One region of the Vibrio bathopelagicus genome, then DNA from elsewhere that is predicted to be linked to it. Evidence: predicted binding sites of a transcription regulator. Region 1 holds the regulator's gene; the other holds the start of a gene.
The links. Region 1 encodes MetJ, which represses methionine synthesis genes. Its sites were predicted from a motif close to TTAGACNTNTANANGTCTAA; they were not measured.
Positions count from the first base shown of each region.

Region 2: a site for MetJ is predicted at 4,930-4,949, ahead of metN (methionine ABC transporter ATP-binding protein MetN). Genes of this name have one in related genera too.

Region 1 is NZ_CP062500.1:3,347,569-3,355,182, forward strand. It holds gene IHV80_RS15005 (bifunctional aspartate kinase/homoserine dehydrogenase II) at 1-1,637, opposite strand, end outside; gene IHV80_RS15010 (O-succinylhomoserine (thiol)-lyase) at 1,640-2,821, opposite strand; gene metJ (met regulon transcriptional regulator MetJ) at 3,030-3,350, shown strand; gene IHV80_RS15020 (malic enzyme-like NAD(P)-binding protein) at 3,545-4,834, opposite strand; gene rpmE (50S ribosomal protein L31) at 5,168-5,386, opposite strand; gene priA (primosomal protein N') at 5,719-7,614, shown strand, end outside.
Region 2 is NZ_CP062500.1:2,812,852-2,820,465, forward strand. It holds gene treC (alpha,alpha-phosphotrehalase) at 1-893, opposite strand, end outside; gene treB (PTS trehalose transporter subunit IIBC) at 1,178-2,602, opposite strand; gene treR (trehalose operon repressor TreR) at 2,807-3,751, opposite strand; gene IHV80_RS12445 (MliC family protein) at 3,841-4,176, opposite strand; gene gmhB (D-glycero-beta-D-manno-heptose 1,7-bisphosphate 7-phosphatase) at 4,254-4,805, opposite strand; gene metN (methionine ABC transporter ATP-binding protein MetN) at 5,046-6,080, shown strand; gene IHV80_RS12460 (methionine ABC transporter permease) at 6,070-6,753, shown strand; gene IHV80_RS12465 (MetQ/NlpA family lipoprotein) at 6,845-7,614, shown strand, end outside.

The DNA of each region.
Region 1 (7,614 bases):
ACAGGGCTTGCGGTGACATCAAGTACCACTGCTTCATCGTAGCCCTGAATAGAGCCCAAACGCTCTAACCAGTCGTTACCATTGTTAGCAATCGCTTCGTCATCAAAGCGTTTACCAACTGAAGTCGCATCAATGCCTTGTTCGTCGAACCAATAGGTTTGGCTATCAACCACCGCAACCAACTCAAAGTTCATTCCACGGCGCTTTTCAAGTTCCGCTTTTTGCTCAGCAAACAGACTTAACCAACTTGAACCAATGTTGCCCTTGCCACATAAAGCAATCGCAACACGCTTCTGCGCTTGGAACAATTGAGAGTGAATGCCTTTCACTAGGCTTGATGTCTCACTCTTACGAATCACAGCCACCAAACTCAAGCCTGAGTTCGCTTCTGAAATGAATTCAACCGGCGAGCTCTTAAGTTGTTGGTAGAAACCGTAGCAATGATTCGGGTTTTTAGTCACCCCCGCACCCACCGCCGCAATCAGAGAGAAACCTTCTTTGAGCTTAATCTCAGCTTCAATCGCGTGGTCTTGTAGATATTCCAGAGCGCCACCAGCAATCTCTTCTGTGTAAGCAAGACGCAAGCAGTGCTGATCCGGTTCAAGCTCATAAGCAAGCGGCTCTAATTGAGCGCGCTTAAGCCCTTCCAGCACTTCACTTTCTAGACGGTCAAAATCATGGCCGTGACCAAAGGTCAGTTGCACGATAAGAACTTCATCCAAAGAGGTAATGATTTTTGCACCACGACCTGATGCCAGAACTCGCTCTATCTGTGTAGAGCCCGCTTCAGGCTGATAGCTGCAACGTAAGCTGAGATCCATAGCACTTTGTGCCACAGGCTGCAGCGTTCGGCTATGCAGCACGGGAGCGGCTAGGCGAGCTAGTTCGCTGGCTTCATCAAGACGAAGCAGTGGCAATAAACACGCATCTGAAACCAAACGTGGGTCGGCACTGTATACGCCAGCCACGTCACTCCAAATCGTCACACGTTCAACTTCAGCCAAAGCACCAATCACAGTTGCTGAGTAATCCGAACCGTTACGGCCGAGCAGTACCGTTTCACCTTCGCAGTTCTGAGCCATAAAGCCCGTAATCACCACGCGACAATGGGCATGCTGCGCTAGGGCTTCTTTAATCAGAGGATAAGAGCGTGCGCGGTCAACTTCAGGTTGAGCACCCGCTTCTGCACGTAAAAAGGCACGTGCATCTTGAGCAACCGCTTGTAAGTCATGCTGGCACAACAAAGTCGCCAACAAACGTGAAGACCAAACCTCACCATGACCAAGCACTTGCGCTTTCTGTGCTTCGCTCAAGGGAGCTGTGAGCTCACCCAAAGCGGTAAATTCTTGTTGGATGGTTGCCGTTAGTTGAGAAGCAACTTCACCTTCAAGCAATGCTTCAATCAGTTCAAGCTGGAACTGACGAAGGGTTTGTAGGCATTCATGAGCAATGCGGCCATCTTTGTCGAGCGCTTCAACAAACTCAATCAAACGGTTGGTAGTTTTACCTGCCGCCGATACAACGACTAGATCGGTTGCTGATGAGTATTCTCTAAGAATGTTGACCACGCGTTGGTAACATTCAGCGTTCGCTAAACTGCTACCACCAAATTTATGTAGCTGGCGAAAGGTTGCCATTATTAACTCTCCCCTTCAGCGATAAAGCCTTGTGTTTTTTCGAAGGCTTGCTTGAGATCGTCGATTAGGTCTTCTGCATCTTCAAGGCCAACAGAAAGGCGTAGTAGCTGTTGAGAAACACCCGCTTCTGCTAGAGCTTCTTCGCCCATCGCACGGTGAGTCATCGACGCAGGGTGACAAATCAGGCTTTCAACACCACCCAGTGATTCAGCCAAAGAAAATAGCTCTAACTTATCTACAAAATATTTAAGTGCTTCAAAAGAGCCCGCAAACTCAAAGCTCAACATGGAGCCAAAGCCCAACTGCTGTTTCTTGGCTATCTCGTGACCTGGATGTTCAGGAAGGCTTGGGTGGTAAATCGTACCCACCAGATCTTGTTGTTGCAGAGCCGTCAGAATTTCACGTGAACTTTCTTCGTGAACACGCATACGCGCACCTAGCGTACGAATACCGCGGAGCGTCATGTAGCTATCAAATGGTGTGCCGGTTGCACCAATACAGTTGCCCCACCATGCTAGTTCTTCAGCGTGCTCTTCAGTTTTCGTCACCACAACGCCACCAATAACATCCGAGTGTCCGTTGATGTATTTAGTGGTTGAATGAATAACAAAATCAGCACCCAGCTCTAAAGGCTTTTGGAACACAGGCGTCAAAAACGTGTTATCGACAGCAACCAGAGCACCCACTTCTTTCGCTTTGCGGCAAGTTTCTGCAATATCAACCACACGAACTAATGGATTCGATGGCGTTTCAATTAAGATCAACTTTGGCTTAAGCGCGATCGCGGCATCCAGCGCGGCTTGATCCGATTGATCAACAAACAGAACTTTGAAGTCACCTTTAAGTGAGCGTGTGTTAAACAGACGGTAAGTGCCGCCGTAGCAATCGTGTGGTGCGATAATAAGATCATCGCCACCTAAGAAAGCAGAAACCCATAAGTTAAGCGCCGAAGTACCACAGTTAGTAACAACCGCGCCTTTACCAGACTCAAGCTCAAACAGTGCCGTTTCTAATAAACCACGGTTTGGGTTACCAGAGCGGGTATAGTCATACTTTGGCACTTCACCAAAAGCGGGAAACCCATAGTTAGTCGAAAGATAAATTGGTGGGACAACGGCATGGTGTTGCGTGTCTGACTCGATACCAGTACGTACTGCGATGGTTGCTGGCTTCCGGCTGCTCATAGGTGCTTCCTTACAAGTTTTGCGTCTGAGAATCACAGCTGCTTGTCGGCATTTTGCGGCTGTGTTAGATATATGTTATTCACTTTACTTTCATAAACGTGAGACGTCAACACTTCTAGACGTCCATATGTCTTTGCTTATGGCAGTAAATCCCGCTAAAATCACCACTATTAATTTATTCTAACAACTAAAGTGATGAAGGTACGCAATGGCCGACTGGAATGGTGAATACATAAGCCCATATGCTGAGCATGGAAAGAAAAGCGAACAAGTAAAGAAAATTACAGTTTCTATCCCTCTAAAAGTGTTAAAGGTTCTTACTGACGAGCGCACTCGCCGCCAGATTAATAACCTACGCCATGCAACAAACAGTGAGCTACTGTGCGAAGCCTTTCTACATGCGTACACAGGCCAACCACTACCAACGGATGAAGACCTTCGTAAAGACCGTCCAGACGATATTCCTACTGAAGTGAAAAAACTGATGACAGAGATGGGTATCGAGTTCGAAGCATTTGACGAAGAATAACAATAACTCAGTCACTGCCTTCAATATTGATTCGCGATAACTGAACCCTATTTGTAACATCAACCACTACGTCCTCTATAACTGCGCAGTGAATGATAGACATAAAAAAACCGACTCCTAATGGGTCGGTTTTTTATTATTCTTTTTCACTCAATCGCGAAGCCGCAATCACAAGCGGCTACGCCATCCAGTGTCTATGCCATATAGTTAGCAGGCATCTCAATACGAGCAACGCCAGACTCAACCGCCGCTTCCGCTACTGCTTTTGCTACGCGAGGAAGTAGACGTGGATCCATTGGCTTAGGAATGATGTAACCTTTACCAAACTCCAGTGCAGTTTCACCCGCAGCAGCCAGTACTTCAGCCGGAACTTCTTCTTTCGCAAGTTCACGAATCGCTTTAACAGCAGCCAATTTCATTTCGTCATTGATTTCGCTCGCACGCACATCGAGCGCACCACGGAAAATGAATGGGAAACAAAGTACGTTGTTTACTTGGTTAGGATAATCACTACGGCCAGTACCCATAATAAGGTCAGAACGAACTTCATGAGCAAGCTCAGGCTTGATCTCTGGATCTGGGTTTGAACATGCAAACACAACGGGCTTATCAGCCATCAGCGTTAGTGCTTCTGCTGGTAACAGGTTAGGACCCGATACGCCCAAGAACAGGTCAGCGCCTTCGATAACATCTTCAAGCGTGCGCTTGTCCGTGTTATTTGCGAACAGCTCTTTGTATTCGTTTAGGTCATCACGACGAGTGTGGATCACACCTTTACGGTCAAGCATGTAGATTTTCTCACGCTGAGCGCCACACTTAATCAGTAGCTCCATACATGCTACAGCCGCTGCGCCAGCACCTAAACAAACGATCTTACACTCTTCCAGTTTTTTACCTTGAAGCTCAATCGCATTCAGCATACCCGCTGCCGTTACAATCGCAGTACCGTGTTGGTCATCGTGGAATACAGGTACATCACAACGCTCAATCAGGCGACGTTCAATCTCAAAACAATCTGGTGCTTTGATGTCTTCTAGGTTAATACCACCGAATGTATCTGCGATATTCGCAACCGTATCAACGAACTCATCGATTGTGCGGTGTTTTACTTCAATATCGATAGAATCTAAACCAGCAAAACGCTTAAACAGTAGCGCTTTACCTTCCATTACAGGTTTAGAAGCAATAGGGCCAAGGTTACCTAGGCCAAGAATCGCAGTACCGTTAGAGATAACAGCAACCATGTTGCCCTTACCTGTGTATTTATAGACGTTATCAACGTTCTGTGCGATCTCGCGAACAGGCTCAGCCACGCCAGGGCTGTAAGCAAGTGCTAGATCTTCTGCAGAGTTTGCAGGCTTCGTCAGTGCTACGGCAATTTTGCCTGGAATTGGGAACTCATGATAATCAAGAGCTTGCTGACGGAATCGTTCTTGAGGCGATAATTCTTGAGAGGATTGGTCTTGGCGGCTGTCTTCAGACATAGGTGTAGGTTCCTAGGATATTATTATTTGGGGGATCTTGTTCATGTTAATAGATGTACTTCAAAGTTCCTAGGTAGTTAAAGCCTCTGTCTCATTAAAAAACGAGATTTCACTACTAATAAGACCAGTGAGCAGTTGAAATTGCTATCGCTTGTTGAACTTTCAAGCGGATTTCTAGGAAGAGTGATAAAGGGGAAAGTAATGAAGCCAAACTCAAGTCGACAGCCTATCGTCGAGATAAACGGAGAGCGTTATAAAAATTAGTGTTTCCTCAAATTACAGGCAACAAAAAAGGACACCGAAGTGTCCTTTTTCATGTCTAAATAGCGAGAATTACTTCTTGCTAGAAAGAGCACCGAAACGCTTGTTAAAGCGATCTACACGGCCGCCTGTATCTACGATACGTTGCTTACCAGTGTAGAATGGGTGACATTTGTCACATACGTCTAGGTGAATACCATCTTTACCTAGAGTAGAGTTGAATTCGAATGTGTTGCCGCAAGAACAAGTTGCTGTTACTGCTTTGTATTCTGGGTGGATACCGACTTTCATGGGAAAACCTCAGTTAGGCCGTGTCGCTATACGATTCTATGCCGCACACCACACGTAGTTAAAAAATAAAATAAAGACACCGCAGCATCACTAAAAAGCGATAAAGCCATACCTTTAAGGCGCAGTATATTAATGAATCTGTGAGGTAGGATCAACTGATTTGATACATTTTTCGCCAACACTTTCTTTAAACCCTCTATATAAGCATCATTTTTTAGTTCAGCTAGCATTCAAGCCTCAAGTAAGCTCTGTCATCCAAACTGCTCCTCGAATTTAACGTTCTTATCCTTTAGACTGTTCGCTCTCGTCAACTCAGATAAAGCCATCCCTTTATGCGTCCAATGATTGCCCGTGTGGCACTGCCTGTACCACTCGACAAGCAGTTCGATTACAAGATTCCTAGCCACCTATTTCCGATTATTGGTGGGCGAGTCTCTGTGCCTTTCGGACGACAAACCTTAACTGGTATTGTGACGGCTCTGGTTAACGAGTCTGAATTCGAGCTAGACAAACTTAAGCCCATTAAAGCCCTATTAGATAACCAACCCGTTTGGCCTGAATCGGTCTACTCACTATTAATGTGGTGTAGCCAATTTTATCAGTATCCACTAGGTGAAACTTTTGCCAATGCTCTGCCAAGCGCTTTACGAAAAGGTAAAGCTGCTGACTTCGCAACGCTTGTCGAATGGCAACTGACCCCACCAGGTAGAGACCAATTCATGCAAGGCTTTGGTCGCGCCGTCAAGCAAGCCAAAGTGATGCACATGCTTGAGCACGGCCCGGTTCCTCATCAGGAGTTCATTGATGAAGAAGTGGGAAGCGCAGTACTCAAGACTTTGGAAGAGAAAGGTTGGATTGAATCGATAGAGAAAAAACCAAAGCGTCATGCATGGCCAACGGATCTCGAAAACGACCAAGACAAACCAAAACTCAATGCTGAGCAAGCCATCGCGATTGCGACCGTAAATAGTCAAACCGATTTTGGTTGCTTCTTGCTAGAGGGTGTCACTGGTTCAGGTAAGACCGAAGTCTACCTAAATATGATTAAGCCGATTCTCGACCAAGGCAAACAAGCGTTAGTCTTGGTACCTGAGATTGGTCTCACTCCACAAACAATTAACCGCTTTAAGCGACGCTTTAATGTGCCTGTTGAGGTTATCCACTCTGGATTAAACGATTCTGAGCGACTCAATGCATGGCTATCAGCCCGCGATAAAATTGCAGGCATCGTGATTGGTACGCGCTCGGCTCTGTTCACGCCGTTTGCTGATTTGGGCATTATCATTGTTGATGAAGAGCATGACGCCTCTTATAAACAGCAAGATAGTCTGCGCTACCACGCTCGTGATGTCGCGATCATGCGTGCTCATAAGGCGCAAATCCCGGTGGTTTTGGGTTCAGCTACACCGGCTTTTGAAACACTGCACAACGCCCAGATAGGTAAATACAGCTACCTTACCCTCACCTCACGCGCTGGTGTCGCACTGCCGACCACCAATAAAGTGTTGGATGTTAAAGGGGAGTATCTGGAAAGTGGCTTGTCTGCGTCGTTAATTGCAGAAATGCAAAGACACTTAAAAGCGGGCAACCAAGTGATGCTGTTCCTCAATCGCCGCGGTTTCTCCCCAGCATTGATGTGCCACGACTGTGGTTGGACAGCCGAATGTAAACGCTGTGATGCCTACTACACCTATCACCAGTACAGTAATGAAATGCGCTGCCACCATTGTGGTTCGCAGCAGCATATCGTACACAATTGCCAAGGCTGTGGTTCAGCTAACTTGGTGACGGTGGGTGTCGGCACCGAGCAACTTGAAACACAACTTGGTCAACTGTTCCCTGAATACAAAACCATTCGTATTGACCGCGATAGCACCCGCCGAAAAGGCAGCCTAGAAAGCGCGCTAGAATCGATTCGTAAGGGTGAATACCAAATACTGATCGGTACACAGATGCTTGCCAAAGGGCACCACTTCCCTGACGTGACACTTGTGGCGTTATTGGACGTTGATGCCTCTTTATATAGTAGTGACTTCCGCGCCTCTGAAAGACTGGCTCAGTTATTCACTCAAGTTGCAGGTCGAGCAGGTCGAGCCAGCAAACCTGGTGAGGTTATCTTACAAACTCACCATCCAGAACATGGCTTGTTACAAGCACTTCTGCACAAAGACTATAACCACTTTGCCCAGACAGCTCTGGCTGAACGCAAACAAACGATGTTGCCGCCT
Region 2 (7,614 bases), 530 kb from region 1:
GGAGCATTGGTCCATTTCTCACCGTTGGTGTAATCAACCTTAAGGTGGTGGAAGTTAAACACCATCGACAACTCACTGTTATCAATGTTTGAGTATTGCTGACAATGTTCCAACGTGGTTGAAGACATCTCGCCAACCGTAACACTGCCGTATTTCTGAAATACCGCTTCGCTGATCTCTTTTAGATATTCATGCACTCGTGGGCCATCAGTATAGAAACGGCGACCATCACCGATATCATCATTAGGGAAATCTTGCTGCTTTGAAATCAGGTTGATCACATCTAAACGGAAACCATCAACGCCCTTTTCAGCCCAGAAGCTGATAACGTCTTTTACTTCTTCACGTACAACAGGGTTTTCCCAGTTGAGGTCGGCCTGTTCTTTCGCAAATAAATGTAAGAAGTACTGCCCAGTGGCCTCATCCATTTCCCATGCATTACCACCAAACTTAGACTGCCAGTTAGTTGGTGCTTGACCGTTTACTGGGTCTTTCCAGATGTAGTAATCGCGGTATGGGCTATTTTTGTCACCCAATGCAGACTGGAACCATGCATGCTCGGTTGAAGTGTGGTTTACCACGATATCCATCACGATACGGATGCCACGTTGGTGGGCTTCAGACAGTAACAGGTCGAAGTCTTCCATGGTGCCGAATTGAGGGTTAATCGCGTAGTAGTCGGAGATATCGTAACCATTGTCGATCATGGGTGACGCGTAAACTGGGGTTAGCCAAATCGCATCCACGCTCAAATGTTTAAGGTAATCCAGTTTCGAAATGATCCCTTTGATATCGCCAGTACCTTTACTACCACTGTCGCAGAAGCTCTTTGGGTAGATTTGATAGATGGTTGCGGTTTTCCACCAACTTTCATCATGCTCAGTCATCGCCATCTCTAACACTCACTTACCAGAAAATATAAATAAAAAATCACCATGAAAATCATGGTCGAATAGCCGTTATACCAATCACAGTAAGTAAGTGTTCAGAAATAGCGCAGGAAAAAGGCTTGAGAACAAGGCGTAATTTTTTGATAAGTAGTTATTCTACAATCAAAAATTATAACGCAGTTATCGAGCGTTTTAACCAGCTAGGATGACCAGTTAGTTACTACGATTGGTATTATTCCTAAGAGAAAAAACGATGACTCACTTGAAGTCATCGCTTGTTAAATGCATTACGCGTTGGCGGTTTCTAGCTCGCCTTTCATCTGTGCTCGTTTATAGAAGAACAATGTCAGCGTTATCGGCAGTACAACTGCCACCAGCATCGCGACTAAGTAAATCGACCAATATTGCGGTTGAATCGATAAGATACCTGGTAAGCCACCAACACCGATACCATTCGCCATCACACCGGCACTGCCACAAATCGCGGCGGCCGCAGCACTGCCGATCATTGCGCTCAGCATTGGAAATTTGTATTTAAGGTTGATGCCGTACATCGCAGGTTCCGTTACACCTAGGTAAGCTGAGATTGCTGCTGGTACCGAGATGTCTCGTTCCCCTTCCCGCTTACTCAAAATAATGATGCCGACAACCGCAGAAGCTTGTGCAATGTTTGATAGCGCAATCAAAGGCCAGATAGGTGTGCCACCAAGATCTTGCATCAGTTGCAGATCCACAGCGTTGGTTGTGTGGTGAATCCCCGTAATCACCAAAGGTGCGTATAGGAAGCCAAAGACCACTGAGCCAAGAATCGCGAAGTCACCTGTCATTGCCACCTTGGCAGCAAATGCCACACCATCACCTAACATACGACCGAATGGGCCTATGAAAGCGTGCGCTAGAATCACAGACAAGATGATCGAGACAAATGGCACCACAACAAGATACAAATAAGAAGGAACAATGCGCTTAAGATTGGTCTCAATGAAGGCCAGAGCCACACCCGCTAACATCGCAGGGATCACCTGCGCTTGGTAGCCGACCTTCTCAATCACGAACAAGCCAAAATCCCACACCTCAGGTACCGATTTACCTATCATGTAAGCGTTCATCAACTGTGGAGAAACCAAGGTCACACCGAGCGTAATACCCAAAATAGGCGTTCCGCCGAGTTTCTTAACCGTTGCCCAACACACACCAACCGGTAGGAAGAAGAAAATAGCTTCGCCAATCAGCCACAAAAATGAGTGAACGGTTGCCCAGAATTGACTGATTTCAACCAAGGTTTTGCCGTCGAACATGCGAATGTCGCCAATCACATTACGGAAACCAAGAATCAAACCACCCGTAATAATGGCAGGCAGAAGTGGTACAAAAATTTCGGCTAAATGGGAGATACCACGCTCAAGGAAGTTCATATTCTGACGAGCCGCCAGTTTCGCCTCATCTTTTGATGATGCATCTTTGCCTGTTTGCTCAATCAGAAGTGCGTACACCTCATCAACCTCGGTGCCAATAACCACTTGGAATTGACCTGCGTTAGTAAAGCAGCCTTTTACCAGCTTTAGCTTCTCTAATTCTGCTTTGTTCGCTTTCTCTGTATCATTCAATACAAAACGCAGTCGAGTCAGACAATGGCTGACACTCGCAATGTTCTCTTTGCCACCGACTAACTCGATAAGACGCGCAACGTCTTGCTTCGCTATCTTACTCATACTACCCCACCCTGGTTTCATTCAATTACTCATCTAAACCATGCAGCTATAGCTACTCAGATTTAGATTTATGGGAACATTCCCAATCACGATTATTATAATGCCCACATGAATGATAAATTAAAATGGGAACAGTCCCATTAATTGAAAGAGATCACACTCTAATTTTAATCTAAGCGGTTCAATTTCGCTTGATTGAGTAGATTATAGAATAGGTGATTGGGTGTGATGAGAGATCTCAGCATTGCCTAAAAGCTGGGATATCAATAGATTAGCGGCCAATTTACCCGCGGATTGATACCCAGGATCAATGCTAAATACTCGCGGGAACAAGAAAGAGAGAAGATCATTACCACCAACGCCGGTGACGACCACATCTTCACGTTGTAGCTCTTGCAGGCGTTTGATTACGCCGAGGGCAATTGTGTCACTGGCACACACGATAGCTTGAGTTACAGGGGTAAGAACCTCATCCACCAGCTGATAAGCGCTTTCATGATGAAGTTGACCAGTACGATAATTCGCAATCAAACCAGTATTTTTACACCACTCAAGATAAGCCTTAAGACGCAGTTCACCGGTTGACTTATCACTTGGATCAACGCCAATGAAACCAACCTCAGAGATCCCCTGATCTGCTAAATGCGTTAACGCACTATTGATCACCTGTTGGTTATCATAGTTAATCGACGTCACGTTCTCGGTATCCAGAGCAATCACCACCGCTTTGTGTTCCCATGCTTCGATCGCTGGAATATCACAGTCCGTAAAGCCAAACACAATGATGCCATCTACGTTGCGACGCTTGAGTACCTGAAGGTGCTCATTGGCTTTTTCTCTATCTAGCTGACTTTCCATGATCACGACATCGTAATCCGCTCGATACAATTCGGTCAGCATAGTGCTAACAGCCTTGTTTTCAGAAGGAGAGTCCAAACGAGAAATAATCACGCCGATGACTTTCTGACTGCCACCACGCATAGACTGCGCAGACTTTGAAGGCGTGTACCCAGATTCTTGAATTACTCTTTCCACCCTTTCACGGGTTTCAGGTTTCACTTTTGGATCATTGGTCAGAACACGAGATACGGTTGACTTACCAACACCGGACAGCTTAGCAATATCGAGAATAGTGAGTTTTTTGCTCATAAAAAGTCTAACGTTAAAGGGAGAGAAGAAAAAGTGAGGGACATAATCCCTCACTTAACTGTTTGTAAATTTCAGCAGGTAACTATGACTTACTTTTGGCAATTTTTATAGACGACACGGCCAAGTTCTAGACGTGCGTTGTCACCTTTAGTACGCAAAGTAACGCTGTTGAGCAATTCAGAGGTGCCATCATCTAAGATGTATTTCGTTCCTGAGCCTGCCGCTATTTGAGTCAAGCGATATTCATTGTCAGGCAAACGTAATACCGCTTTTTCATTACCAAGGTAAGCCACCTTAAATGAAGCGTCAGACTCGCACTGATAAGTTACGAATTGATCATCCGATACTACGCTATCAGGCGCTGCTGATTTAGAGCACCCAACTAACGCTACCGAACATAGAGATGCTATCAACAAAGCTTTCATACTGCGTTCCTCATCTTTATATAGTGGGCAAATATAGTGAACAACACTCATTTGCATACTGAGCGATAGGTCTGTGTTTAGCCTTTCAGATATGATGGTACATCTTTGATGCTATCCAATACGACACTGGCAAGTGCCTCACCCTTTTCAGTCACGGGCTTACCGGTTCTCACCAATACTCGGGTACCAACACCAGCAGCTTCTGCTGCCATCATGTCTTCAGCTTTATCGCCGATCATGACAGAGTTAGCCATATCAATTTTCAGAAAGTCACGCGCTGAAATGAACATGCCTGGCTTTGGCTTACGACATTCACAATCTTGCTTGTAATCACCAATGCCATGCTCAGCGTGGTGAGGACAGTAATAGATGCCATCTAGCTCAACGCCGTTATCAACAAAGTTCCAATCCATCCACTGCGTCAAAGAAAGAAAACGATCTTCGCTAAACTTGCCGCGAGCAATACCAGATTGGTTGGTCACAAGTACCAATAAATAGCCCATATCTTTAAACGCTTTCGCCGCTTCAAATACACCATCGATGTATTCAAAGTCATGCTCATCATGTACGTAGCCGTGATCAACGTTAATCACACCATCACGATCTAAAAAAACAGCCGGTTTAGACAAAATTCAGTTCTCTATCAACTCTCTATTAATCATTAATTATTACACGCTTTATTTGCTTCATCACTATCTATTTAGTTTTGCGTTCGTTAACGATTTGTTTCTAACCTGGCAACACGATCGACGTTTAGCCGTCTAGACGTAAAAATATCTATTGACTTAGATCATAGAACACCATAGCATCGTCTGTAAATCGAACGAGCTATCGATATATTATTCTGTTTTACCTGCACGAGTTCCCCTATGATTAAAGTGAATCAAGTCAACAAGGTTTTCTATCAAGGCACTAAAGAAATCAATGCCTTAATTGATATCAACCTCCACATTCCTCAAGGTCAAATCTTTGGAGTCATTGGCTCTTCAGGTGCAGGCAAAAGTACCCTAATCCGCTGTGTAAACATGTTGGAAGCCCCTACCTCTGGTGAAGTGATTGTTGACGGTATTGACCTAACAAAACTCAGCAAATCAGAACTCAGCGAAGCGCGTCGTAACATCGGCATGATCTTCCAGCACTTCAATCTGCTGTCTTCTCGTACTGTTTTTAACAATGTCGCATTGCCTTTAGAGCTTGCTGGTAAAGATAAAGCGGTTATTGAGGCGAAAGTCAGTGAGTTACTTAATCTTGTAGGCCTATCAGACAAGCGTGACACCTACCCTGCCAACTTGAGTGGCGGTCAAAAGCAGCGTGTTGCGATAGCTCGCGCACTGGCATCTGACCCGAAAGTATTGTTGTGTGATGAAGCGACCAGTGCACTGGACCCTGCAACGACTCAATCTATTCTTGAGCTGCTGCGTGAAATAAACCGCAAGCTGAACATCACTATCCTGCTTATTACTCATGAAATGGATGTAGTGAAAAGCATTTGTCACGAAGTGGCGATCATTGGCGGTGGTGAATTAGTAGAGAAAGGGACTGTCGGTGACATCTTTGCACACCCTAAGACAGAACTCGCGCATCAATTTATTCGCTCAACGCTGGATCTAACGATTCCTGAAGATTACCAAGCACGCTTGCAAGAGACTCGCGTAAACAGCAGCTACCCGTTGGTACGTCTTGAGTTTACTGGCGCAACGGTTGATGCTCCGCTGATGACGCAGATTGCACGTAAATTCAATATCGATGTCAGCATCTTAAGCTCTGACCTTGATTACGCCGGCGGTGTGAAGTTCGGCATGATGGTCGCTGAGCTGTTCGGTAATGAAGCAGATGATAATGCTGCTATCCAATTCCTACGCGACAACAATGTAAAAGTAGAGGTGCTTGGTTATGTCCTTTAGTTTCAACGAGATTGCTGACTGGATCAGCCTTAACGGTAACCTTCTATTAGGCGCAACAGGCGAAACGCTTTACATGGTTGCTGTCGCTGGCATTGTTGGCTTCGCTGTCGGTATCCCATTAGGCGTGATTCTACATACGACTAAAAAAGGTGGTCTGTTAGAGAACACCAAACTAAACAAAATTCTCGGTGCGGTTGTAAACGTGGGTCGTTCAGTGCCTTTCTTAGTACTGATGGTTGCGATTATCCCATTGACTAAGATGCTGATTGGTACCTTCATCGGTACGACAGCAGCGATTGTTCCACTGACGATTGGCGCTATCCCATTCGTAGCTCGACTTATCGAGAGCGCGCTACTTGAAGTACCAACAGGTCTAGTAGAAGCAGCTCAATCAATGGGCGCAACACCAACACAAATCATCAATAAGGTTCTGCTTCCTGAAGCACTACCGACTATCATCAACTCAGTAACGATTACGCTAGTGACTTTGGTGAGCTACTCGGCAATGGCAGGTACTGTAGGTGGTGGTGGCCTAGGTGATGTCGCGATTCGTTACGGATTCCACCGTTACGATGTGACCATCATGGCTGTAACGGTAGTGATGTTGATTGTGCTGGTACAAATTATTCAATCAATCGGTGATTCATTAGTTCGCCGCGTTGACCACAGATAAAAACTGACAGCGTTATGCATTAATACCGAGTTTTTAAAAGACGTAACGTCATCTGAACCAAATTAAATAGAGTTATTAAAAGGAGATTATTATGAAATTTAACCTTAAAGGTTTACTTACTATCGCAGCAGCGGCATCAGCGCTAGTACTAGCAGGTTGTGGTGACAAAGAAGTCGACACTTCTAAAGTAAAAGTTGGCGTAATGGCAGGTGCTGAAGCACAAGTTGCTGAAGTTGCAGCTAAAGTAGCAAAAGAACAGTACGGCTTAGATGTTGAACTAGTAACTTTCACGGATTACGTAACACCAAACGCGGCACTGGATGATGGTTCTATCGACATCAACGCATTCCAACACGCACCATACCTAGATCAGCAAGTGGCTGACCGTGGTTACAAGCTGACTATTGCTGGTAACACGTTTGTTTACCCAATTGCAGGTTACTCTAAAGAAGTGAAATCTGTAGACGAAATCCAAGACGGCGCGCGTATTGCAGTACCAAACGATCCAACTAACCTAGGTCGTTCTCTACTTCTTCTTGAGCAACAAGGTCTGCTTGAGCTTCGTGAAGGCGCTGGTCTTCTAGCTACCGTTCGTGACATCGTTGGTAACCCTAAGAATCTAACGATTGTTGAACTAGACGCTGCACAACTTCCTCGTTCTCTAGATGACGTAGCACTGTCTATCATCAACACAACTTACGCGAGCTCTATCAACCTGACTCCGCAAAAAGACGGTATCTTCGTTGAAGACAAAGATTCTCCATACGTAAACCTAATCGTTTCTCGTGAAGAGAACCTAAACGCTGAAAACGTACAGAACTTCGTAAAAGCTTACCAAACTGAAGAAGTGTACAAAGCAGC